3 regions of the Lysinibacillus sp. G01H genome follow, and region 3 is predicted to be linked to each of the others. Evidence: a T-box and tRNA genes for the amino acid it is inferred to sense, from the RefSeq annotation. Region 3 holds a T-box; the other regions hold tRNA genes.
The links. A T-box is a leader RNA that pairs with one kind of tRNA and senses whether it is charged. The one in region 3 lies ahead of ileS (isoleucine--tRNA ligase), so its partner is inferred to be a tRNA-Ile.
Positions count from the first base shown of each region.

Region 1: it has a tRNA-Ile gene. The T-box ahead of ileS (isoleucine--tRNA ligase) is inferred to sense a tRNA for this amino acid. The anticodon was not compared.
Region 2: it has a tRNA-Ile gene. The T-box ahead of ileS (isoleucine--tRNA ligase) is inferred to sense a tRNA for this amino acid. The anticodon was not compared.

Region 1 covers NZ_CP118397.1:3,544,405-3,551,771, forward strand. The annotation lists gene nadB (L-aspartate oxidase) at 1-27, shown strand, start outside; gene nadC (carboxylating nicotinate-nucleotide diphosphorylase) at 1-844, shown strand, start outside; gene nadA (quinolinate synthase NadA) at 831-1,934, shown strand; gene PSR12_RS18010 (VOC family protein) at 2,097-2,513, shown strand; tRNA gene PSR12_RS18015 (tRNA-Glu) at 2,573-2,644, opposite strand; tRNA gene PSR12_RS18020 (tRNA-Ser) at 2,647-2,737, opposite strand; tRNA gene PSR12_RS18025 (tRNA-Asn) at 2,748-2,824, opposite strand; tRNA gene PSR12_RS18030 (tRNA-Ile) at 2,829-2,905, opposite strand; tRNA gene PSR12_RS18035 (tRNA-Gly) at 2,907-2,980, opposite strand; tRNA gene PSR12_RS18040 (tRNA-Phe) at 2,986-3,061, opposite strand; tRNA gene PSR12_RS18045 (tRNA-Asp) at 3,120-3,195, opposite strand; tRNA gene PSR12_RS18050 (tRNA-Met) at 3,199-3,273, opposite strand; tRNA gene PSR12_RS18055 (tRNA-Ser) at 3,327-3,419, opposite strand; tRNA gene PSR12_RS18060 (tRNA-Ile) at 3,435-3,511, opposite strand; tRNA gene PSR12_RS18065 (tRNA-Met) at 3,519-3,592, opposite strand; tRNA gene PSR12_RS18070 (tRNA-Ala) at 3,621-3,696, opposite strand; tRNA gene PSR12_RS18075 (tRNA-Pro) at 3,713-3,789, opposite strand; tRNA gene PSR12_RS18080 (tRNA-Arg) at 3,799-3,875, opposite strand; tRNA gene PSR12_RS18085 (tRNA-Leu) at 3,884-3,972, opposite strand; tRNA gene PSR12_RS18090 (tRNA-Gly) at 3,978-4,052, opposite strand; tRNA gene PSR12_RS18095 (tRNA-Leu) at 4,089-4,173, opposite strand; tRNA gene PSR12_RS18100 (tRNA-Lys) at 4,191-4,266, opposite strand; tRNA gene PSR12_RS18105 (tRNA-Thr) at 4,274-4,349, opposite strand; tRNA gene PSR12_RS18110 (tRNA-Val) at 4,353-4,428, opposite strand; rRNA gene rrf (5S ribosomal RNA) at 4,439-4,554, opposite strand; rRNA gene PSR12_RS18120 (23S ribosomal RNA) at 4,747-7,367, opposite strand, start outside.
Region 2 covers NZ_CP118397.1:3,536,006-3,543,372, forward strand. The annotation lists gene PSR12_RS17865 (MerR family transcriptional regulator) at 1-484, opposite strand, end outside; gene PSR12_RS17870 (diaminopropionate ammonia-lyase) at 630-1,844, opposite strand; partial or broken gene PSR12_RS17875 (ABC transporter substrate-binding protein) at 1,980-2,603, opposite strand; partial or broken gene PSR12_RS17880 (ABC transporter ATP-binding protein) at 2,604-3,272, shown strand; tRNA gene PSR12_RS17885 (tRNA-Glu) at 3,410-3,481, opposite strand; tRNA gene PSR12_RS17890 (tRNA-Ser) at 3,484-3,574, opposite strand; tRNA gene PSR12_RS17895 (tRNA-Asn) at 3,585-3,661, opposite strand; tRNA gene PSR12_RS17900 (tRNA-Ile) at 3,666-3,742, opposite strand; tRNA gene PSR12_RS17905 (tRNA-Gly) at 3,744-3,817, opposite strand; tRNA gene PSR12_RS17910 (tRNA-Phe) at 3,823-3,898, opposite strand; tRNA gene PSR12_RS17915 (tRNA-Asp) at 3,957-4,032, opposite strand; tRNA gene PSR12_RS17920 (tRNA-Met) at 4,036-4,110, opposite strand; tRNA gene PSR12_RS17925 (tRNA-Ser) at 4,164-4,256, opposite strand; tRNA gene PSR12_RS17930 (tRNA-Ile) at 4,272-4,348, opposite strand; tRNA gene PSR12_RS17935 (tRNA-Met) at 4,356-4,429, opposite strand; tRNA gene PSR12_RS17940 (tRNA-Ala) at 4,458-4,533, opposite strand; tRNA gene PSR12_RS17945 (tRNA-Pro) at 4,550-4,626, opposite strand; tRNA gene PSR12_RS17950 (tRNA-Arg) at 4,636-4,712, opposite strand; tRNA gene PSR12_RS17955 (tRNA-Leu) at 4,721-4,809, opposite strand; tRNA gene PSR12_RS17960 (tRNA-Gly) at 4,815-4,889, opposite strand; tRNA gene PSR12_RS17965 (tRNA-Leu) at 4,926-5,010, opposite strand; tRNA gene PSR12_RS17970 (tRNA-Lys) at 5,028-5,103, opposite strand; tRNA gene PSR12_RS17975 (tRNA-Thr) at 5,111-5,186, opposite strand; tRNA gene PSR12_RS17980 (tRNA-Val) at 5,190-5,265, opposite strand; rRNA gene rrf (5S ribosomal RNA) at 5,276-5,391, opposite strand; gene PSR12_RS17990 (cysteine desulfurase family protein) at 5,669-6,739, opposite strand; gene nadB (L-aspartate oxidase) at 6,840-7,367, shown strand, end outside.
Region 3 covers NZ_CP118397.1:984,444-991,810, reverse strand. The annotation lists gene PSR12_RS04760 (AraC family transcriptional regulator) at 1-1,026, shown strand, start outside; gene ileS (isoleucine--tRNA ligase) at 1,126-3,894, opposite strand; T-box leader at 4,007-4,230, opposite strand; gene PSR12_RS04750 (DivIVA domain-containing protein) at 4,327-4,851, opposite strand; gene PSR12_RS04745 (YlmH family RNA-binding protein) at 4,947-5,735, opposite strand; gene PSR12_RS04740 (YggT family protein) at 5,906-6,187, opposite strand; gene PSR12_RS04735 (cell division protein SepF) at 6,208-6,705, opposite strand; gene PSR12_RS04730 (YggS family pyridoxal phosphate-dependent enzyme) at 6,689-7,367, opposite strand, start outside.

The DNA of each region.
Region 1 (7,367 bases), 2.1 Mb from region 3:
CGAGGAAATGCTCAAGCAATTTTTTAATGAGGATTTAGGAGATGGAGATTTATCGAGTGAATTTATCTTTTCACCCGAACAGCAGGGAGCTTTTTCTTTTTACGCGAAAGAAAGCGGAATTTTTTGCGGGGCTAACATTATTGAGCATGGCTTTCTCTTACTCGATCGATCAATCGAAGTCAACCTTCATAAAAAAGATGGAGAGATGGTTAAGTCAGGTGATGTACTCGCTGTGATTAAAGGTCCCTTACAAAAGTTATTAATCGGTGAGCGTGTCATTTTAAATCTTATTCAACGTATGTCTGCTATTGCAACGGCAGCCCATCTTGCCGTTCAAGAAACAGTAGGTACTCACGCAAAAATATGTGATACGCGTAAAACACTACCAGGACTGCGTATGTTAGATAAATATGCTGTTCGAATTGGTGGTGCTTTTAATCATCGTAATGGCCTGTATGACGCAATTATGCTAAAGGATAATCATATTGCCTTTGCTGGTAGCATTACAAAGGCAGTTCAGGCCGCTAAAGTAAAAGTCGGTCATACCGTAAAAATTGAAGTTGAAATTGAAACAAAAGAACAATTAGAAGAAGCTATCAACGCAGGAGCAGATATTATTATGTTTGATAACCGTAGCCCAGAAGAAATTCGTGCATGGCTTCCCATTGTTCCTCCCACTATTGCGACTGAAGCATCTGGGGGCATCACACTTGAAAATTTAAAGGCATATGCCCAATCGGGTATTCAATGGATTTCACTTGGCTCCTTAACACATTCAGTTAAAGCTTTTGATATTAGTGCACTCGTTCAAATGAAAGGAGATCATTCCCTTGTCCATCACTAGTTTATTACAACAGACGACATTACTCCCAGAGCATTATCGGGAACTATCTGTAAAGGAAATGGAATCTCGTATTTTATCAATAAAGAAAAAATTAGGTCCTAAATTATTTATTCCTGCCCACCATTATCAAAAAGATGAAGTCATTCAATTTGCAGATGCAACTGGGGATTCTTTACAGTTAGCTCAATTATCCGCAGCAAATAAGGAAGCTGAACACATCGTATTTTGCGGTGTACATTTTATGGCAGAGACTGCTGATATGCTGACAACGAAACAGCAACGTGTCTATTTACCAGATATGCGCGCTGGTTGTTCAATGGCTGATATGGCAGATATTTATCAAACAGAACAAGCATGGCCCATTCTTCAAGAACTCTTTGGTGATACGATTATTCCTCTAACCTATGTTAATTCAACTGCGGCTATTAAAGCCTTTACTGGAAGGCATGGTGGTGCTTGTGTCACTTCATCGAATGCAAAGGAACTTGTTCAATGGGCTTTTACCCAAAAACAGCGTATCTTCTTTTTACCTGACCAACATTTAGGAAGGAATACTGCCTATGATTTAGGTATACCTCTTGAAAATATGGCTGTTTGGAATCCACATAAGAACTTGCTCGAAACAAAAGAGCCTCTTGAAAATATCCAGGTTATTCTTTGGAAGGGTCACTGCTCTGTGCACGAAGGGTTTACGGTTCAACATACAGAGGTTATTCGCAAAGAACACCCGACTATGAGGATTATCGTTCACCCAGAGTGCAGCCGTGAAGTGGTAGCAGCGGCTGATGATGCAGGCTCCACAAAATACATTATTGATACAATCAATCGAGCTCCAAGCGGATCTGCATGGGCAATTGGAACAGAAATGAATCTTGTCAATCGCATTATTAAGCAGCATCCTGATAAACATATTGTCTCCTTAAATGAAAACTTTTGTCCTTGTTTAACAATGAATCGAATTGACCTTCCACATTTGTTATGGAGCTTAGAAAGTATTGAGCAAGGTCAACCTCATAACCGTATACAAGTAGATGAACATACTACCGCTGAAGCACTTAGTTCACTTGATAGAATGCTAGCCAGAGGATAAATAGTTAAACTTTTTAAACAGAAAGGTTGAAGATATAACCTTTCTGTTTTTGTTTACAAACACCTGCTTTCAATAGTGCTAATGGCTTCCATTTTCGCCTACATTGCTAAAATTGACACGACTTTATGCTCCATGATACTGTCAATTTGGAGGTGATATTAAATGGCTTTTCAATCGAAAAATATCTTTATCAATTTACCAGTAAAAGATCTAAACAAATCTATCAGTTTTTTTAAGGAATTAGGTTTTGAGTTCAATCAACAATTCAGTGATGAAACAACAGCCTCAATGATTATTAGTGAAAATATCTTCGCATTAATAATGGTTGAAGAACGATTTAAAGGATTTAGTAAGAAAGAAGTTACAGATACTACTACTTCTGCAGAAGCAATCTTATGTCTTTCTGCTGAAAGCCGAGAACAAGTAGATCAATTAGTGAATAAGGCACTTGCCTCTGGTGGTAAACCATATAGTGAACCACAAGATCACGGATTTATGTATGGTTGGGGTTTTCAAGATGTAGATGGGCATATCTGGGAAGTGGTTTATATGGATGAAAATGCATTGAATCAAGAGTAAATTTTGTATCTATGAATATCAAAAAACAGTAGATGCAAATGCATCTACTGTTTTTAGTATGACCCGTACGGGATTCGAACCCGTGTTACCGCCGTGAAAGGGCGGTGTCTTAACCACTTGACCAACGGGCCCATGGCGGAGAAGGAGGGATTTGAACCCTCGCGCCGGTTACCCGACCTACACCCTTAGCAGGGGCGCCTCTTCAGCCTCTTGAGTACTTCCCCAAAATAAAAATGGCTCCGAAGGCAGGACTCGAACCTGCGACAACCTGATTAACAGTCAGGTGCTACTACCAACTGAGCTACTTCGGAATAATGGTGGGCCTAAATGGACTCGAACCATCGACCTCACGCTTATCAGGCGTGCGCTCTAACCAGCTGAGCTATAGGCCCTTGGAGCGGGTGATGGGAATCGAACCCACGACATCAGCTTGGAAGGCTGAGGTTTTACCATTAAACTACACCCGCATAAATGGTGGGTCAGGACGGAATCGAACCGCCGACACTTAGAGCTTCAATCTAATGCTCTACCAACTGAGCTACTGACCCATTTCGTCCATGCTAAGCTTACTCACTCTTTTGCTTCTCATGACTTTTATTTTAAAAATGGCGGTCCCGACCGGGATCGAACCGGCGATCTCCTGCGTGACAGGCAGGCATGTTAACCGCTACACCACGGGACCTTTTGGTTGCGGGGGCTGGATTTGAACCAACGACCTTCGGGTTATGAGCCCGACGAGCTACCACTGCTCCACCCCGCGATAATTTTATGCTGTTTCGAGTTTTTAAAGCACCATTTATAAAAATTTAAAACTGGAGGAGGTAGAGGGATTCGAACCCCCGCGCGGTGTTACCCGCCTGTCGGTTTTCAAGACCGATCCCTTCAGCCAGACTTGGGTATACCTCCGTTACAATATATAAATGGTGGACCTTGCAGGACTCGAACCTGCGACCGGACGGTTATGAGCCGTCTGCTCTAACCAACTGAGCTAAAGGTCCTTTAAGATGGCGGCAGAGGGGATCGAACCCCCGACCTTACGGGTATGAACCGTACGCTCTAGCCAGCTGAGCTACGCCGCCAGGATCTTTATACTGGTTAATTTACTTATGGTGGAGCCTAGCGGGATCGAACCGCTGACCTCCTGCGTGCAAGGCAGGCGCTCTCCCAGCTGAGCTAAGGCCCCATAATTTTTTTGGAAATGGTCGGGAAGACAGGATTCGAACCTGCGACCCCTTGGTCCCAAACCAAGTGCTCTACCAAGCTGAGCTACTTCCCGTTGTTCTTTTGGCGCGCCCGACAGGAGTCGAACCCATAACCTTCTGATCCGTAGTCAGACGCTCTATCCAATTGAGCTACGGGCGCATTTAAAATGGTGCCGAGGACCGGAATCGAACCGGTACGGTAGTCACCTACCGCAGGATTTTAAGTCCTGTGCGTCTGCCAGTTCCGCCACCCCGGCACATTTGGAGCGGAAGACGAGGTTCGAACTCGCGACCCCCACCTTGGCAAGGTGGTGTTCTACCACTGAACTACTTCCGCATGTGCATAAGTTTTTTTATCTGGCAATGAAAATAATGGTGCGGGTGAAGGGAGTCGAACCCCCACGCCTTGCGGCGCTAGATCCTAAGTCTAGTGCGTCTGCCAATTCCGCCACACCCGCTTATTATTATTTAAAAATGGTGAGCCATGAAGGACTCGAACCTTCGACCCTCTGATTAAAAGTCAGATGCTCTACCAACTGAGCTAATGGCTCGAAAAAATGGTGCCGGCTATAGGAATCGAACCCACGACCTACTGATTACAAGTCAGTTGCTCTACCTGCTGAGCTAAACCGGCATATGGTGGAGGATGACGGGCTCGAACCGCCGACCCTCTGCTTGTAAGGCAGATGCTCTCCCAGCTGAGCTAATCCTCCTGGGTATTATGCCTAGCGACGTCCTACTCTCACAGGGGGAAGCCCCCAACTACCATCGGCGCTAAAGAGCTTAACTTCCGTGTTCGGTATGGGAACGGGTATGACCTCTTTGCCATCATCACTAGACTTATTCGACCTCCAATACACGGCGTATTACTGCGTCAGCTGCTCTCGTTCAATCAGTCACGTACAAAAGTACGCTCCTTCAATCACTCGTTTGCTTCCTTGTACAACTTGTGTCTTGAAGCTCTCTTTTTTATTGAAAGATTTGTTCTTTCAAAACTGGATAAACGGTGCATTGAATGTTTCAAACTTTTTTTGGTTAAGTCCTCGATCGATTAGTATTCGTCAGCTCCATGTGTCACCACACTTCCACCTCGAACCTATCTACCTCATCGTCTTTGAGGGATCTTACTTACTTGCGTAATGGGAAATCTCATCTTGAGGGGGGCTTCATGCTTAGATGCTTTCAGCACTTATCCCGTCCACACATAGCTACCCAGCGATGCCTTTGGCAAGACAACTGGTACACCAGCGGTGTGTCCATCCCGGTCCTCTCGTACTAAGGACAGCTCCTCTCAAATTTCCTACGCCCACGACGGATAGGGACCGAACTGTCTCACGACGTTCTGAACCCAGCTCGCGTACCGCTTTAATGGGCGAACAGCCCAACCCTTGGGACCGACTACAGCCCCAGGATGCGATGAGCCGACATCGAGGTGCCAAACCTCCCCGTCGATGTGGACTCTTGGGGGAGATAAGCCTGTTATCCCCGGGGTAGCTTTTATCCGTTGAGCGATGGCCCTTCCATGCGGAACCACCGGATCACTAAGCCCGTCTTTCGACCCTGCTCGACTTGTAGGTCTCGCAGTCAAGCTCCCTTGTGCCTTTACACTCTACGAATGATTTCCAACCATTCTGAGGGAACCTTTGGGCGCCTCCGTTACCTTTTAGGAGGCGACCGCCCCAGTCAAACTGTCCGCCTGACACTGTCTCCTGCCCCGCTAAGGGGCATGGGTTAGAATTTCAATACAACCAGGGTAGTATCCCACCGACGCCTCCTTCGAAGCTGGCGCTCCGAGATCTCTGGCTCCTACCTATCCTGTACAAGTTGTACCAAAATTCAATATCAGGCTACAGTAAAGCTCCACGGGGTCTTTCCGTCCTGTCGCGGGTAACCTGCATCTTCACAGGTACTATAATTTCACCGAGTCTCTCGTTGAGACAGTGCCCAGATCGTTACGCCTTTCGTGCGGGTCGGAACTTACCCGACAAGGAATTTCGCTACCTTAGGACCGTTATAGTTACGGCCGCCGTTTACTGGGGCTTCAATTCGCAGCTTCGCTTGCGCTAACCACTCCTCTTAACCTTCCAGCACCGGGCAGGCGTCAGCCCCTATACGTCACCTTACGGTTTTGCAGAGACCTGTGTTTTTGCTAAACAGTCGCCTGGGCCTATTCACTGCGGCTCTCATGCGCTTGCACGCTCAAGAGCACCCCTTCTCCCGAAGTTACGGGGTCATTTTGCCGAGTTCCTTAACGAGAGTTCTCTCGCACACCTTAGGATTCTCTCCTCGACTACCTGTGTCGGTTTGCGGTACGGGCACCTCTCACCTCGATAGAGGCTTTTCTTGGCAGTGTGAAATCAGGAACTTCGTCCATACGGACTCGCCATCACAGCTCAACGTTACAGTGTGCGGATTTGCCTACACACACGCCTTACTGCTTGGACGCGCACAACCAACGGCGCGCTTACCCTATCCTACTGCGTCCCCCCATTTCTCAAACGGTGAGGAGGTGGTACAGGAATATCAACCTGTTGTCCATCGCCTACGCCTATCGGCCTCGGCTTAGGTCCCGACTAACCCTGAGCGGACGAGCCTTCCTCAGGAAACCTTAGTCATACGGTGGACGGGATTCTCACCCGTCTTTCGCTACTCATACCGGCATTCTCACTTCTAAGCGCTCCACCAGTCCTTCCGGTCTGACTTCAACGCACTTAGAACGCTCTCCTACCACTGACATCGTAGATGTCAATCCACAGCTTCGGTGAATCGTTTAGCCCCGATACATTTTCGGCGCAGCGTCACTCGACCAGTGAGCTATTACGCACTCTTTAAATGATGGCTGCTTCTAAGCCAACATCCTGGTTGTCTGTGCAACGCCACATCCTTTTCCACTTAACGATTACTTTGGGACCTTAGCTGGTGGTCTGGGCTGTTTCCCTTTTGACTACGGATCTTATCACTCGCAGTCTGACTCCCGTGTATAAATATCTGGCATTCGGAGTTTGTCTGAATTCGGTAAACCGGGATGGCCCCCTAGTCCAAACAGTGCTCTACCTCCAGTATTCTCATCACGAGGCTAGCCCTAAAGCTATTTCGGAGAGAACCAGCTATCTCCAAGTTCGATTGGAATTTCTCCGCTACCCACACCTCATCCCCGCACTTTTCAACGTGCGTGGGTTCGGGCCTCCAGTAAGTGTTACCTCACCTTCACCCTGGACATGGGTAGATCACCTGGTTTCGGGTCTACGACCACGTACTATTTCGCCCTATTCAGACTCGCTTTCGCTGCGGCTCCGCCTTCTAAAGCTTAACCTCGCACGTAATCGTAACTCGCCGGTTCATTCTACAAAAGGCACGCTATCACCCATTAACGGGCTCTAACTACTTGTAGGCACACGGTTTCAGGATCTCTTTCACTCCCCTTCCGGGGTGCTTTTCACCTTTCCCTCACGGTACTGGTTCACTATCGGTCACTAGGTAGTATTTAGCCTTGGGAGATGGTCCTCCCGGATTCCGACGGAATTTCACGTGTTCCGCCGTACTCAGGATCCACTCAGGAGAGAACGAACTTTCGACTACAGGGCTTTTACCTGCTCTGGCGGACCTTTCCAAGTCGCTTCATCTAACTCGCTCTTTTGTAACTCCGTATTGA
Region 2 (7,367 bases), 2.1 Mb from region 3:
GTTGCTCCGTCATGTTCATAAGCTTAGCATTGGATGCATCCACTGTTTCATTCCCATATTTCTCACGGATTTCTTTGCCGTACTGCTTTTCGTTATCCTCCATTAACTTTTCTTTAAAGCCTTTAAATTTTTCTTCATTTGACATTGGTTGTTCCTCCTCAATGGATTGTATTGTTTTTTCTACTGTCTGTAAGATCGTTTCCAACTGTTCTTTGCGTTGAAGCAAAGCAGCTCTATGTGTTTTGAGCGCCTCAGCATGCTGAAAATTTGGTGCTTGAACAATAGTCTGAATTGTCGCTAATTTCATATCTAATGCACGATAAAATAAAATCTGCTGCAACATATCGACCTCCCATTGGCCATAAAATCGATAACCTGCCTCATTGGTTCTTGCTGGTTTTAGCAATCCAATTTCATCATAATAACGCAATGTTCTTGTACTAACACCCGATAGTTGAGCAAGCTCCTGAATGGTATATTCCATATCATCACCTCCACTTAATGCTACTGTAAGCTTTGACGCAACGTTAAGGTCAAGAGTAAAATAAAAAAATTTTAATTAAACTTAATCATACCTTCATATCCTTTTAAAAAAAGTAAAAATAGCAAACTAGTAAATCACTAGTTTGCTATTGATTCGCATATTTCCCATGCCATACTATTTCTTGATAACTCTCTTTATCTGTATCACCCTCTGTATTAATAAACAGCACCCTTGCATGTTCATTTAGGTGCAAGGCATGTTTTAATTCCTTATATTGTTTATTAGTCATTATTTCATAAAAGCAACCAAATGGCGCCGCTCCTGATTCACCAGCTATAATGCGGGTGTCTGTAGCTAAAGGATTTCCTAGAACGCGCATACCCGTTGCTGCTATTTCTTCCTCACACGAGATACTTATTTTTATAAAGGTTTTTAAGATTTGCCAAGCCTGTGGATTAGGTTCACCACAAGCAAGACCTGCCATTATTGTTTGCATCTCTCCACCAACAGTGACAAATTGATCTGTATTTTTCTTAAAGCTTTCATAATAGCAATTAGCGACATGAGGCTCAACCAAGACAAATGTAATTTCCTGCTCATAGTATTGCTGTAAAAATGCTACTACTGCTCCGGCAAAGGACCCCACACCAGCTTGCAAAAATACATGTGTTGGGGCTTGCTGAATCTGTTCAACAATCTCCTGTACAAGGGTTGTGTACCCCTGCATAATCCATAATGGAATTTCTTCATAGCCTTCCCACATCGTATCCTGAATCAAGACCCAGCCATTTTCTTGTGCAAGCCGTGAGGTATAACGAACAGTATCGTCATAATTCATTGTCGTAATTTCAGCAAAAGCCCCTTCACTTTTAATATGCAGTAACCGCTCAGCGGAGCTACCAGTTGGCATATATATTCTTGCTTGAAAACCCAGTTCTCTTGCCGCCCAGGCCACACCACGACCATGATTACCATCTGTCGTTGAAATAAATGTTGGATTGCCTACTTGCGCTCTTACTTCTGGGGTTTTTAACTGTTCAAACGATAGCTCCTCTATATTCCTTCCAAGCTTATTGGCAACATATTGTGCAATTGCATAAATTCCGCCTAAAACTTTAAAGGCATTTAAACCAAATCGATAAGATTCATCTTTAATCATGATTTTTTCTACACCCATATATGAAGATAGTGCCTCAAGATGATGGAGTGGTGTCTTCTCAAAATGCTCATATGTACGCTGAAATTGACCAATCTTTCTCACTTGGTCTAGTGAAAAATATGGAAGTATTGCAGTTGCTTGTTTTATATGGTCTTGCTCTAAATAATGCTGATTATAAACCCACCTTAATTTTTCCTTCATCGCCATCCCCCTCAATTTACGGTCAATATCTACATCATAGTCTATCTAACTTAATAGTACCAGGAGAGTATATATTAGGAAATAAAAAAACTATACATTTATCAAACACCGATAAATGTATAGTTTATGAGAAAATTATTTAACAAAGATTTCTTTCACTTGATCTAGCATAATATTCGCAGCTAAAATGCCTCCAGCCGTATTCCAAATGACATCATCCACCTTATGTGCATTGCCTTTTTGGACAGCTGTTAAGTTTTTCCAAAGTGGGTCTTGTGTCCACTCTTGTTCAGTTGCTAGTGCTGAATCATCACCTGTTGGCATGTACGTGAAGTAGAAAATAACATCCCCATCCATTTGAGGGATTGCTTCTTTCCCAACTTCAATCGCTAAGTTTCCTAGTTTTGCATTATCTTTAAATAAATCTGCTTGCGCTGCAACACGTTTAAATCCTAAAGCATCAAAAATCACACCTGAGAATGAATCTGTGTAATAGATACGAGATTTATCGGCCATAAAGCGTACAAATGAAACTTCTTGGTTGGTTTGTTCTCCAAGCTCTTCTTTCAGTGCTTGTAACTTATCTTCGTAAGCTTTTAGTACTTCTTCACCTTTTGTTTCTTGATTTACTGCTTTAGCGAATAATTTAAAATTCTCTTTCCAGTCGCCACGTAATGTTTCAGAAAACACTGTTGGAGCAATTTTGCTAAGTTTCGCATAATCTTTTTCTTGTCGTAATTTATTGCCAATAATTAAATTAAATCCACACTCTTACGCTCCATTGCTCGATTATTAAAACCTAAAAAAGGCTCCGTTTTATTAGATGGTGAGGATATTTTTAAATTATCAACAAAACAAGTGGCTAAAAACCTCTCTATTCTTCCCCAATCTCCTGTTGCACCAGAAGGATTAACTGTCCTACAACTTGTGAAACAAGGTCGCTATCCTTACCAAAGTTGGCGACAACAGTGGACTGAAAAGGATGAAGAAATCGTTTTAAATGCTTTAAAAGCTACAGGTACTGAGCATTTACAAGATAGACCAGTAGATGAGCTATCAGGAGGACAACGTCAACGTGCGTGGATAGCTATGACGCTTGCTCAAGATACAGATATCATTCTTTTAGACGAGCCTACGACATACTTAGATTTAACTCATCAAATAGACGTTTTAGATTTACTGTACGAATTGAACCAACAGCAAAAGCGAACTATCATTATGGTATTACATGATATTAATCTTGCTTGTCGCTATGCCGATCATATTATTACAGTGCGTGACCGTGGTGTCTATCGTCAAGGGAAACCAGAAGAAATTATGACAACTGATTTAGTTAGTCATGTGTTTGACCTTGATTGCCAAATGACGACAGATCCAATCTTTGGTACACCTCTTTGCATCCCATATGGAAAAGGACGAAAAATTTAATCGTTAATTTGAAAAAATAAGCCTACACAGAATGATTAATCTGTGTAGGCTTTCATTTAATATAGCTATGTTATTAATCTAAGTATCTAATAAATTAAAAAGTGCAGTAGATGTAAATTCATCTACTGCACTTAGTATGACCCGTACGGGATTCGAACCCGTGTTACCGCCGTGAAAGGGCGGTGTCTTAACCACTTGACCAACGGGCCCATGGCGGAGAAGGAGGGATTTGAACCCTCGCGCCGGTTACCCGACCTACACCCTTAGCAGGGGCGCCTCTTCAGCCTCTTGAGTACTTCCCCAAAATAAAAATGGCTCCGAAGGCAGGACTCGAACCTGCGACAACCTGATTAACAGTCAGGTGCTACTACCAACTGAGCTACTTCGGAATAATGGTGGGCCTAAATGGACTCGAACCATCGACCTCACGCTTATCAGGCGTGCGCTCTAACCAGCTGAGCTATAGGCCCTTGGAGCGGGTGATGGGAATCGAACCCACGACATCAGCTTGGAAGGCTGAGGTTTTACCATTAAACTACACCCGCATAAATGGTGGGTCAGGACGGAATCGAACCGCCGACACTTAGAGCTTCAATCTAATGCTCTACCAACTGAGCTACTGACCCATTTCGTCCATGCTAAGCTTACTCACTCTTTTGCTTCTCATGACTTTTATTTTAAAAATGGCGGTCCCGACCGGGATCGAACCGGCGATCTCCTGCGTGACAGGCAGGCATGTTAACCGCTACACCACGGGACCTTTTGGTTGCGGGGGCTGGATTTGAACCAACGACCTTCGGGTTATGAGCCCGACGAGCTACCACTGCTCCACCCCGCGATAATTTTATGCTGTTTCGAGTTTTTAAAGCACCATTTATAAAAATTTAAAACTGGAGGAGGTAGAGGGATTCGAACCCCCGCGCGGTGTTACCCGCCTGTCGGTTTTCAAGACCGATCCCTTCAGCCAGACTTGGGTATACCTCCGTTACAATATATAAATGGTGGACCTTGCAGGACTCGAACCTGCGACCGGACGGTTATGAGCCGTCTGCTCTAACCAACTGAGCTAAAGGTCCTTTAAGATGGCGGCAGAGGGGATCGAACCCCCGACCTTACGGGTATGAACCGTACGCTCTAGCCAGCTGAGCTACGCCGCCAGGATCTTTATACTGGTTAATTTACTTATGGTGGAGCCTAGCGGGATCGAACCGCTGACCTCCTGCGTGCAAGGCAGGCGCTCTCCCAGCTGAGCTAAGGCCCCATAATTTTTTTGGAAATGGTCGGGAAGACAGGATTCGAACCTGCGACCCCTTGGTCCCAAACCAAGTGCTCTACCAAGCTGAGCTACTTCCCGTTGTTCTTTTGGCGCGCCCGACAGGAGTCGAACCCATAACCTTCTGATCCGTAGTCAGACGCTCTATCCAATTGAGCTACGGGCGCATTTAAAATGGTGCCGAGGACCGGAATCGAACCGGTACGGTAGTCACCTACCGCAGGATTTTAAGTCCTGTGCGTCTGCCAGTTCCGCCACCCCGGCACATTTGGAGCGGAAGACGAGGTTCGAACTCGCGACCCCCACCTTGGCAAGGTGGTGTTCTACCACTGAACTACTTCCGCATGTGCATAAGTTTTTTTATCTGGCAATGAAAATAATGGTGCGGGTGAAGGGAGTCGAACCCCCACGCCTTGCGGCGCTAGATCCTAAGTCTAGTGCGTCTGCCAATTCCGCCACACCCGCTTATTATTATTTAAAAATGGTGAGCCATGAAGGACTCGAACCTTCGACCCTCTGATTAAAAGTCAGATGCTCTACCAACTGAGCTAATGGCTCGAAAAAATGGTGCCGGCTATAGGAATCGAACCCACGACCTACTGATTACAAGTCAGTTGCTCTACCTGCTGAGCTAAACCGGCATATGGTGGAGGATGACGGGCTCGAACCGCCGACCCTCTGCTTGTAAGGCAGATGCTCTCCCAGCTGAGCTAATCCTCCTGGGTATTATGCCTAGCGACGTCCTACTCTCACAGGGGGAAGCCCCCAACTACCATCGGCGCTAAAGAGCTTAACTTCCGTGTTCGGTATGGGAACGGGTGTGACCTCTTTGCCATCATCACTAGACTTTGTTATGTATCTTGTTTTGAAGTTGTTTACCTGTCCTTCAAGACAAGAATTATTGTATAACGTTTTCTAACATTGTGCAATACTTTTTTATAAAAAAAAGAAATTATTACTTTTTAAAGTTATTTTTGTTAAGTAAGAGAAAATATTGCCCTGCAAAATATTATAGCAATTGTTGGTTCAAAAGAAAACAATTATTTTATTTGCCGATATTCTTAGCTTATAATCTATTTCAATACAAGTGAAGAATATAGATAATCCTTCACTCTTCTTTTCATTAAATATTTGAAAGCTCTATTTTTAATTTTACAATATCCTCAAGTGTAGTAGAAGGACCAAAAGATATTCTAAAAAATTGGCGTGCCGCTTCCAAAGAGAACCCCATAGATAGAATAGCCTTTGTTCCCGATTCACTATGAATATCACATGCACTACCAGTAGAGATACAGATTCCCGCCTCATTTAACTTTAAAAGAACATATTGCCCCTCTACTTTCTCCATCATTACCCCACAAATATTAGGTAGTTGCTGTTTACATTCAACGAGCTGACATGTTTCAGGTAAATTATTTTCAAAATAATCTCTTAACGTTTCATAATGTTGCAACTCATATTGATAGTTTTCAATTGCCGCGGCAAAGGCCACGATTGCAGGAGTATCTAATGTTCCCCCTCTAAGACCCCTCTCGTGTGTCACACCTGGTGTTAATGCAGGTACTCTGATTGCAGGGTTCATATATATAGCACCGCAGCCCTTTGGCCCACCTATTTTATGAGCCGAGATGGTAATAGCATCGGCCCCCTTTGGTATAGCTAGTTTACCAAATGATTGTACACAATCAACGTGACAGAAAATATTTGATTTTCTTGCCATCTTTACGATTTTCTCTACAGGCTGGATTGAACCAATTTCAGAATTGACATGTTGAATGGTAATCAAAGCAGTCTCTTCTCGGATTGCTTGTTGCAATTGTCCCAGATCAACACAACCATCCTTCTGCAAAGGTAATTTTGTTACAGTAAAGCCCTTTTTCTCAAGTGTATTCAAAGCTGCATGCACTGACGTATGCTCAGCTTGAGAAGAAATAATGTGTTTTCCTTTTTTTGAGGCTAGTGCTAACGACAAGATGGCTATGAGATTTCCCTCTGTTCCACTACCCGTAAAAATTACACCATCACTAGTTACACCTAGGGCTTGGGCTACAACCTCTCTTGATTGCTGGACAAAATAAAGGGCTTGTCCCCCTAAATCATGCAGACTCGCACTATTTCCATAATACCGTTGTGCCACCTCAACATAGGCCTCAAGAGATTCCCTCATCATAGGTGATGTTGCAGCATAATCCATATAAATCATCGTCTTCTTCCTCTCTTGTTCATCAGGTCTTGTTTTCTTTTTTATTTTATGTAAAGATAAGTGTCAAGACAACTGTAAAGAAGGTATAACTATGGATGTAAAGACAGACGTCCTTATAATTGGTAGTGGAATTGCTGCACTTCAGGCTGCTTTAGTGCTTGAAAAACATTTTCAAATACAAATTGTTACAAAATCATCTTTATATATGAGTAGTTCTTACCGTGCACAAGGTGGGATTGCTGCTGTTACTAGTGAGGAAGATCATATTCAACACCATATTGCTGATACATTGAAAGCTGGCGAGTATCATCATGAGAAAAGGCATGTTAAAACACTTATAAAAGATGGCACTGAGATTATGCAAAACTATCTAAAGGATGGCCTCCCTGTTGATCGGCAGGTCGATGGAAAACCTGCTCTAGGACTTGAAGGAGCACATAGTCATCATCGTATTCTACATGCAGGTGGTGATCGTACTGGTCAGATTTTCATAGATTATTTGCTTCATAAACTCTCACCCAAAACAAAGATCAATTGCTATGAAATGGCTTATGAGCTTTTACGGAATACAGATGGTGACTGTGTAGGAGTATTAACCAAAGGAGAAAAAGGTACAAAA
Region 3 (7,367 bases):
ATTGTCCCGTTTGTTACAGAACACCTTACCTACTCGACTGGTATAGCAATTGAATTAGCTTTACCTGCACTTCTCATAAAACCATTACAAAAATCAAAATTTTTACGAATCGTAAAAAAGCTGTATACGTCCTATCAGGAAAAAAAGGCGAGTACACTTACAATGCTTGAGCTATCACAACAAGTATCCCAACAACATACCTCTCCATTTAGGGAAGCATTTTTAAAACGCCTGATCCGTGGAGAAATTGACAATGAACAAGAAATAATACAATCTGCTTCATTTTTATCTACAAGCTGTATACCTAATATTGTATTTTTAATTCAAGGCTATATTGATGGGGCTAATAAGAAAGCTGTCCCACAGGATGCAAGTAGTAGTATTACAACTGTTTTTCGTCAGCACTTTGCTGAGAAAGCCTCATTATCCTTTTTACATTTTGAACGCTATTTATTACTTCTTATGCGAATTCCTAGTGAGTACAACTCTTTCAAACATTGGACCGAGGGTGAAGCCTGTTTATTAGAGGTTATCGAGACCCTAAAAAGGGATTGTTCTATTCATCTTTTTATGGGGGTTGGGGGTGTATTTCAGGATGCTATGCAAGTGAAGGAATCCTATAGCCAGGCTAGAAAAGCCCGTAGAAAACCACCTATCCATAATATACACATCAGATATTACGAAGATTTAACAAAGCATGAGCAGCTTCAAAAAGCTATTCAGTATATTGAAGAACATTACGACGAACAACTGACCATTCGTGATGTTGCAAAATATATTAACTTTAGCCCAACTCATTTTAGTAGACTATTTAAAAAAGAAACAGGTCGCAATTTTGTTGACTATGTTGCTTATACACGCATTATCAAAACCTTACCTTTTTTACGTAAGTACGACTACACCATAGAAAAAATCTCCTCCATCTGTGGCTTCAATACACCAAATTACTATAGTTTAACATTTAAAAAATATGTAGGTATCTCTCCAACAGACTATCGCAATACGACAGAAATTTTATTTAAATAATAGAAAAGAATCTGCAAAACTTCCATGAAAAAAGCAAGCCTCCATCAAGGAGACTTGCACATCCTCTACATTAAAATGCAGATTCTTGTTATTTATAGATTAAACGTAATACTTTTCTACAACCTCTGCACAGCGAGCACATACTGTAGGTTGTGCTTCATTTGAACCAACTGTTTCAGAAATTGACCAGCAACGCTCACATTTCTCACCTGTAGCCTTCTCAACAACAATGGAAACATGCTCAAGTGTTAAAGCTTCAGCAGGTGCCTCTTCGATGGTAGCTACCTCAAAAGCTGAAACGATGGAAAGTTGTGCAAAATCAATGTTGGCATCTTTCAATAATACGACAACATCTTCTTTCGCATAGACAGTGACTTTTGCTTCAAGTGATTTACCAATTGTTTTCGCATTACGTGATTCCTCTAATGCTTTTAAAATATCATCGCGTACATCAATAATTTTTTCCCATTTTGTACGTAGGCTGTCAAAATTCGCTTGATCATCTACCTCTGGGAAATCTGTTAATTGAACAGAAACTTCTTCTACAATACCTTGAGCATGTAGATAAGACCACATTTCATCCGTTGTATGTGGGATAATTGGTGTCATGATTTTTACCAATGTCATCAATGTATCATAAATAACTGTTTGCATCGCACGACGATCCTTATTGTCATGACCCTCGATATAGACTACATCTTTGGCAATATCAAGATAGAATGAAGATAACTCTACAGCAACAAAATTATTGACTACATGATAGACAGCAGCAAAATCATAGCGATCATAGGCAGCACACACAGTTTTTAAGACATCCTGTAAGCGCATATACACATATTGATCCATTTCACGAAGCTCAGCATAACTTACACGATCTTTCTTAGGATCGAAATCAGCAATATTGCCGTGTAAGAAACGGAAAGTATTACGAATTTTACGATACACTTCAGATACTTGCTTTAACATATCCATAGAGATGCGCACATCTGCTGTATAGTCAACAGAAGCAACCCATAAACGAAGTATGTCTGCTCCATACTGATCCATTACTTTTTGTGGAATAATCACATTCCCTAAAGATTTACTCATTTTACGTCCTTCACCATCAAGAACAAAACCATGTGTTAAAAGTCCTTTATATGGTGCATAGCCGTTAATAGCTACAGATGTAATAAGAGATGAATTAAACCAACCACGATGTTGGTCAGAGCCCTCTAAATAGAGATCAGCTGGGTATTTCATACCACGCTCTACTAGTACACCTTGGTGTGATGAACCGGAATCAAACCATACATCCATAATATCATTTTCTTTTGTAAATTCGCCGTTCGGGCTACCTGGATGTGTAAAGCCTTCTGGTAATAACTCTTTTGCTGTTTTTTGGAACCAAATATTTGATCCATTCTCACGGAATAATGCTGAGACATGACTAATTGTTTCAGGCGTAATAATAGGTTCACCATTTTCAGCATAGAAAATCGGAATCGGCACACCCCACGCACGTTGACGTGAAATTACCCAGTCTCCACGATCACGAATCATATTATAAAGACGAGTTTCTCCCCAAGCTGGTGTAAATGCTGTTGCTTTTACAGCTTCTAATAACTCCCCACGGAATGCTTCAACAGATGCAAACCATTGTGGTGTCGCACGGTAAATAACAGGCTTTTTCGTACGCCAGTCATGTGGATAGGAGTGCGTAAAGAAATCAAGCTTTTCTAAAGCTCCTACTTCTTTTAGTTTTTCTGTAACAAGTTTATTTGCATCATTATAAAACACGCCTTCAAAGCCAGGTGCTTCATCTGTATAACAGCCACTATTATCAAGAGGGCTAAGAATACCTAAACCATACTGTTTACCAATATGATAATCGTCTTCACCGTGCCCTGGTGCTGTATGAACACAACCTGTACCCGCTTCAGCAGTTACGTGTTCACCTACCATGATAAGCGATTCACGATCATAGAATGGATGTTGTGCTACAATACGATCTAATGCCTCACCTTTTACTTCTTGTACAACCTCATAGTCTTCCCATCCAAGCGTAGTTGCTACTGACTCTAATAACTCTTTGGCAATGATGAATTTTTTAGTAGCCACAGCAACTACTACATAGATAAATTCAGGATTCAAAGAAATCCCTAAGTTTGCTGGTAATGTCCATGGTGTTGTTGTCCAAATGATAAATTTAGCATCTGCTGGAACAATGCCCTTCGCATCCTTGATAGCAAAGCTTACATAAATGGATGGGGATTTGATGTCCTTATATTCAATTTCAGCTTCCGCCAAAGCAGATTCAGAAGATGGAGACCAATAAACCGGTTTTAACCCTTTATAGATATATCCTTTTTCCGCCATTTTACCGAATACTTCAATTTGACGTGCTTCAAACTCAGGCTTTAACGTAATATATGGATTTTCCCAATCACCTCGAATGCCTAGACGGCGGAATTGGGCACGTTGATTGTCAATTTGCTCATAAGCATACTCTTCACAAAGCTGGCGGAATGCTGCTACTGACATTTCTTTACGTTTTACACCTTTGTTAGTCAATGCTTGCTCAATTGGTAAACCATGTGTATCCCAACCTGGAATATAATTGACATGGTAGCCAGTCATTGAACGATGACGTGTAATCATATCCTTCAATACTTTATTTAGAGCATGGCCGATATGGATATCACCATTTGCATAGGGAGGACCATCATGCAGAACATATTCTGGTCGACCTTCAGTACGTTCCATCTGTAATTTGTTAATATCCATGCCATTCCATTTTTCTTGCATTTTTGGCTCATTTGCCGGTAAATTTCCACGCATTGGGAAATCTGTTTTTGGCATTAATAAAGTATCTTTGTATTCAACCATTAAAATTCCTCCTTTATTTTACACAAACAGGTAGACATTATTCTCATAAGACAGTTATTGGCAAAATTATCTAAAACGATTCGGAAACAAACAAAAAAAGCCCTCAATCCCACTAAGGGACGAGAAGCTTCTACTCGCGGTACCACCCTAATTGTAGTACAAAAAATTGCACTACCTCTTAAAAGCACGTTTAACGTCGTGCATCACGAAATAACCTACTTTTTTCAGTTATTTAGCTCAGAAGTGATGTTCAATGCTAGTTGTATGTTTGGGCTCTCACTGTCCCCAAATCGCTTAACAACGCCTAACAAATACTGTCTTCGTCTCTGCTTTTATGCATATCTGTTCAAAATAATTACTATTACAAAGTATATGAAATTCAAACAATCGCGTCAAGTTTCATTTGACAATTGTAACAATTAAAAAGAAAAGTTAAATATCCTCAGAATCCTGTGCTTCATCAACAGATGCTTGAATTTCTGTTAAATCAATATCATATTGCAGCAAATGATCCCAGTCATCTGCATTAAGTAAATCCAACTGTGCTTCTACGAGCATCTTGAAACGATTACGAAATACCTTAGATTGCTTTTTAAGCTCATCAATTTCAATCGTCACCTTACGAGCCTTCGTCAACGCTTCATTGACAATTCGATCAGCATTTTTTTCAGCTTCTTTTACGATGAGCTTTGCTTCTTTTTGAGAATTTCTTCTCACTTCATCAGCCGCTTCTTGTGCAACGACAATAGATTTCTGCAAAGTTTCTTCTAAGGAGTTGAAATGTCTCGCTTGTTCTAAAGCCATCTCTAATTGCTTATCAACCTCTTTTTTTTCACGAAGCAGAATTTCATAGTCTTTAATAATCTGATCTAAAAATTCATTTACTTCATCTTCAGCATAGCCTCTGAAGGCTTTTGTAAACTCCTTATTATGTATATCAATAGGTGATAATGGCATACAATCCTTCTCTCCTTTACATGTACATTCGTAATTCCTATTATACAATTGTTCCGACAACTTAGCAGTAAAAATTAATGAAATTTACTTCACTTTCAGCTTTTTTGGGCCAATCGACCGACTTGAAGACGGATTTTATCTTTTTTAGTTCGGCCTTCAGTCATAATAATTTTCACCCGACCACTTCCACGTATCGATAAAATATCTCCTTCTTGTAATTCAAAAGCAACTGTATCTCTTTCTGTCCAATTTACACGAACCTTTTTCCCAGTAATTAAAGTTTGCGCTTTTTGGCGTGATACATTTAATACAGTTGCAATAATTACATCTAAGCGCATGGAAGATACTGTATGGGATTCCTCCAACCATTCTTCCTCATTTACAATAAGGGAATCCGCTTCTTTTAAAGACTCAATATGCACCTTAACTTTACCAATACCTGTTAAATGTAACCGAACATATTCTGCTACCTCTTGAGCTACAACGAATTGCACCTGCTGATCATTTACACGAATATCACCAAATTTGCCACGGTTTAAGCCTAATGAAAGCAACGCACCTAAAACATCAGGATGTCGTAATTGGACAAATTTCACTGGATATTGAATCGTAAATGCCACTAACTGAAAGTCTTCTTCTATCGCTTCATAATAAGAAGGAAAAATAAGCATACGCTGCCTCTCTGCCTCTTCAAATAAACCTGTGCATGCAGTTTGTAGGGTATCATCTTGCCCGATAATCGATGTCACAATAAAACGCTGTCTTGGATCAAGAAAATCTGTCAGCTTAGGCGCATAACGATCTTCAACCTCACGCTGCCAGCTTATTACCTGTTCAATAAAGGGCTGTTCATCTTTTCGAAAATGCTGGATTAAGTGTTCCATCTTGTTGTCTCCTCTTTCACTAGTTCCATTTTGCTTTGTTAGTTGGAAACTTAGTATTCCCAATTAATGACGTTGGGACGTCATTGTTTTAATATTTTTTATTAGTCGCTTTAGTAGCGGAGAAAATTAAAATAAATAAAAAATCCCCACCAAAACGTGAGGATTTATTTCTAAGCGAACATAAAATATAATTTCTGAATGACTATATAAAGCCCTCTTTCTATAAAATTCAGCATAAAGATGGCCACAATTGGGGAAATATCAATCATACCAAGAGGAGGAATGAATTTCCTAAAAATCCCTAAATATGGCTCACAAACTTTTTCAAGCATGCGACCAATGGCTGAATTTTGAGCGGCAGGCACCCAAGACATTAAGATATATGCAATTAGCATGAATGAATAAATCTTAAATGCTAATGATACATAACCAAGTATAATAAAAAAAGTCATATAAACTACAATCCTCGCTATTAATTATCGTCTAAAATAAAGTTTGTAATTTCACCAGTCACTTCTACATTATCTGGCGTACAAAGGAAGATATCTTTACCGATACGTTGAATATCTCCAGCAAGAGCATAGACTGTGCCACTTAAAAAATCAATAATGCGTTTACCTTGTTCTCTTTCGATACGTTGCAAATTGACAATTGTTGCACGTTTATTTTTTAAATGCTCTGCGATATCTTGTGCTTCTGCATAAACTCTCGGCTCTATTAAAACAACTTTTGCTCCCTTAGAACTCATAGCTGCCTGCAAACTGACTATGTTATTAGGAGTTGCTGTGCTTTGTGGCATGATTTCATGAATAGGTGCTTTGCGTTCTTTCATCATTTTTTTTGGCTTAACTGAATGAATCGGTTGCTGTTGTTGTATGGGTTGTTGTTGCTGAATAGGAGCTTGCGTGATTTCTTCTTCTAATTCTTCTTCAAGGTAAAAGAAGTTTTTAATCTTATTTTTCATGCTCATCCTGTTCCCCTCTTTCATTTCCAACAAGAGCCGTTCCGACTCGAACAAAAGTAGCCCCTTCCTCTACCGCAATTTCAAAGTCATTAGACATGCCCATTGATAACTCGGTACAAGGTGCATGTGCGAATCCTTGCTCGGCTATTTGCTGTTGACATTGTTTTAATTGCTTGAAAACAGAGCGAATAATTGCTTCGTTTTCGGTGTTTGGTGCCATAGTCATTAAACCTACAACTTGAATCTTCGTAAAACCTTTTAATGCTTCTACAAAAGGCAAGACTTCTTCGATGGTTAAACCATGTTTTGATTCTTCACCAGAAACATTTACTTGTACAAAACATTTAACAGGTTGTTCTGCTCTTTTTTCAATTTCTTCTGCTAAACTCAAACGATCTAAGGAGTGTAAATAATCAATGCTGTTAATCACTTGTTTTACTTTACGTGTTTGAAGCGACCCAATGTAATGCCAATGAACATCAGCATGAATCTCAGTAATTTTACGATGTAAGCCCTCAGGTCTGTTTTCTCCTAAATGAGTGAGCCCTGCTTCAATTGCTTCTTGTGTTCTTTCAACAGAAACTTCCTTCGTCACGGCAATTATTTGGACTTTTTCGCCCTCACGATTCCCTTTTTTTTCTGCTGCTGTTATTAAATCATTTAGTTTG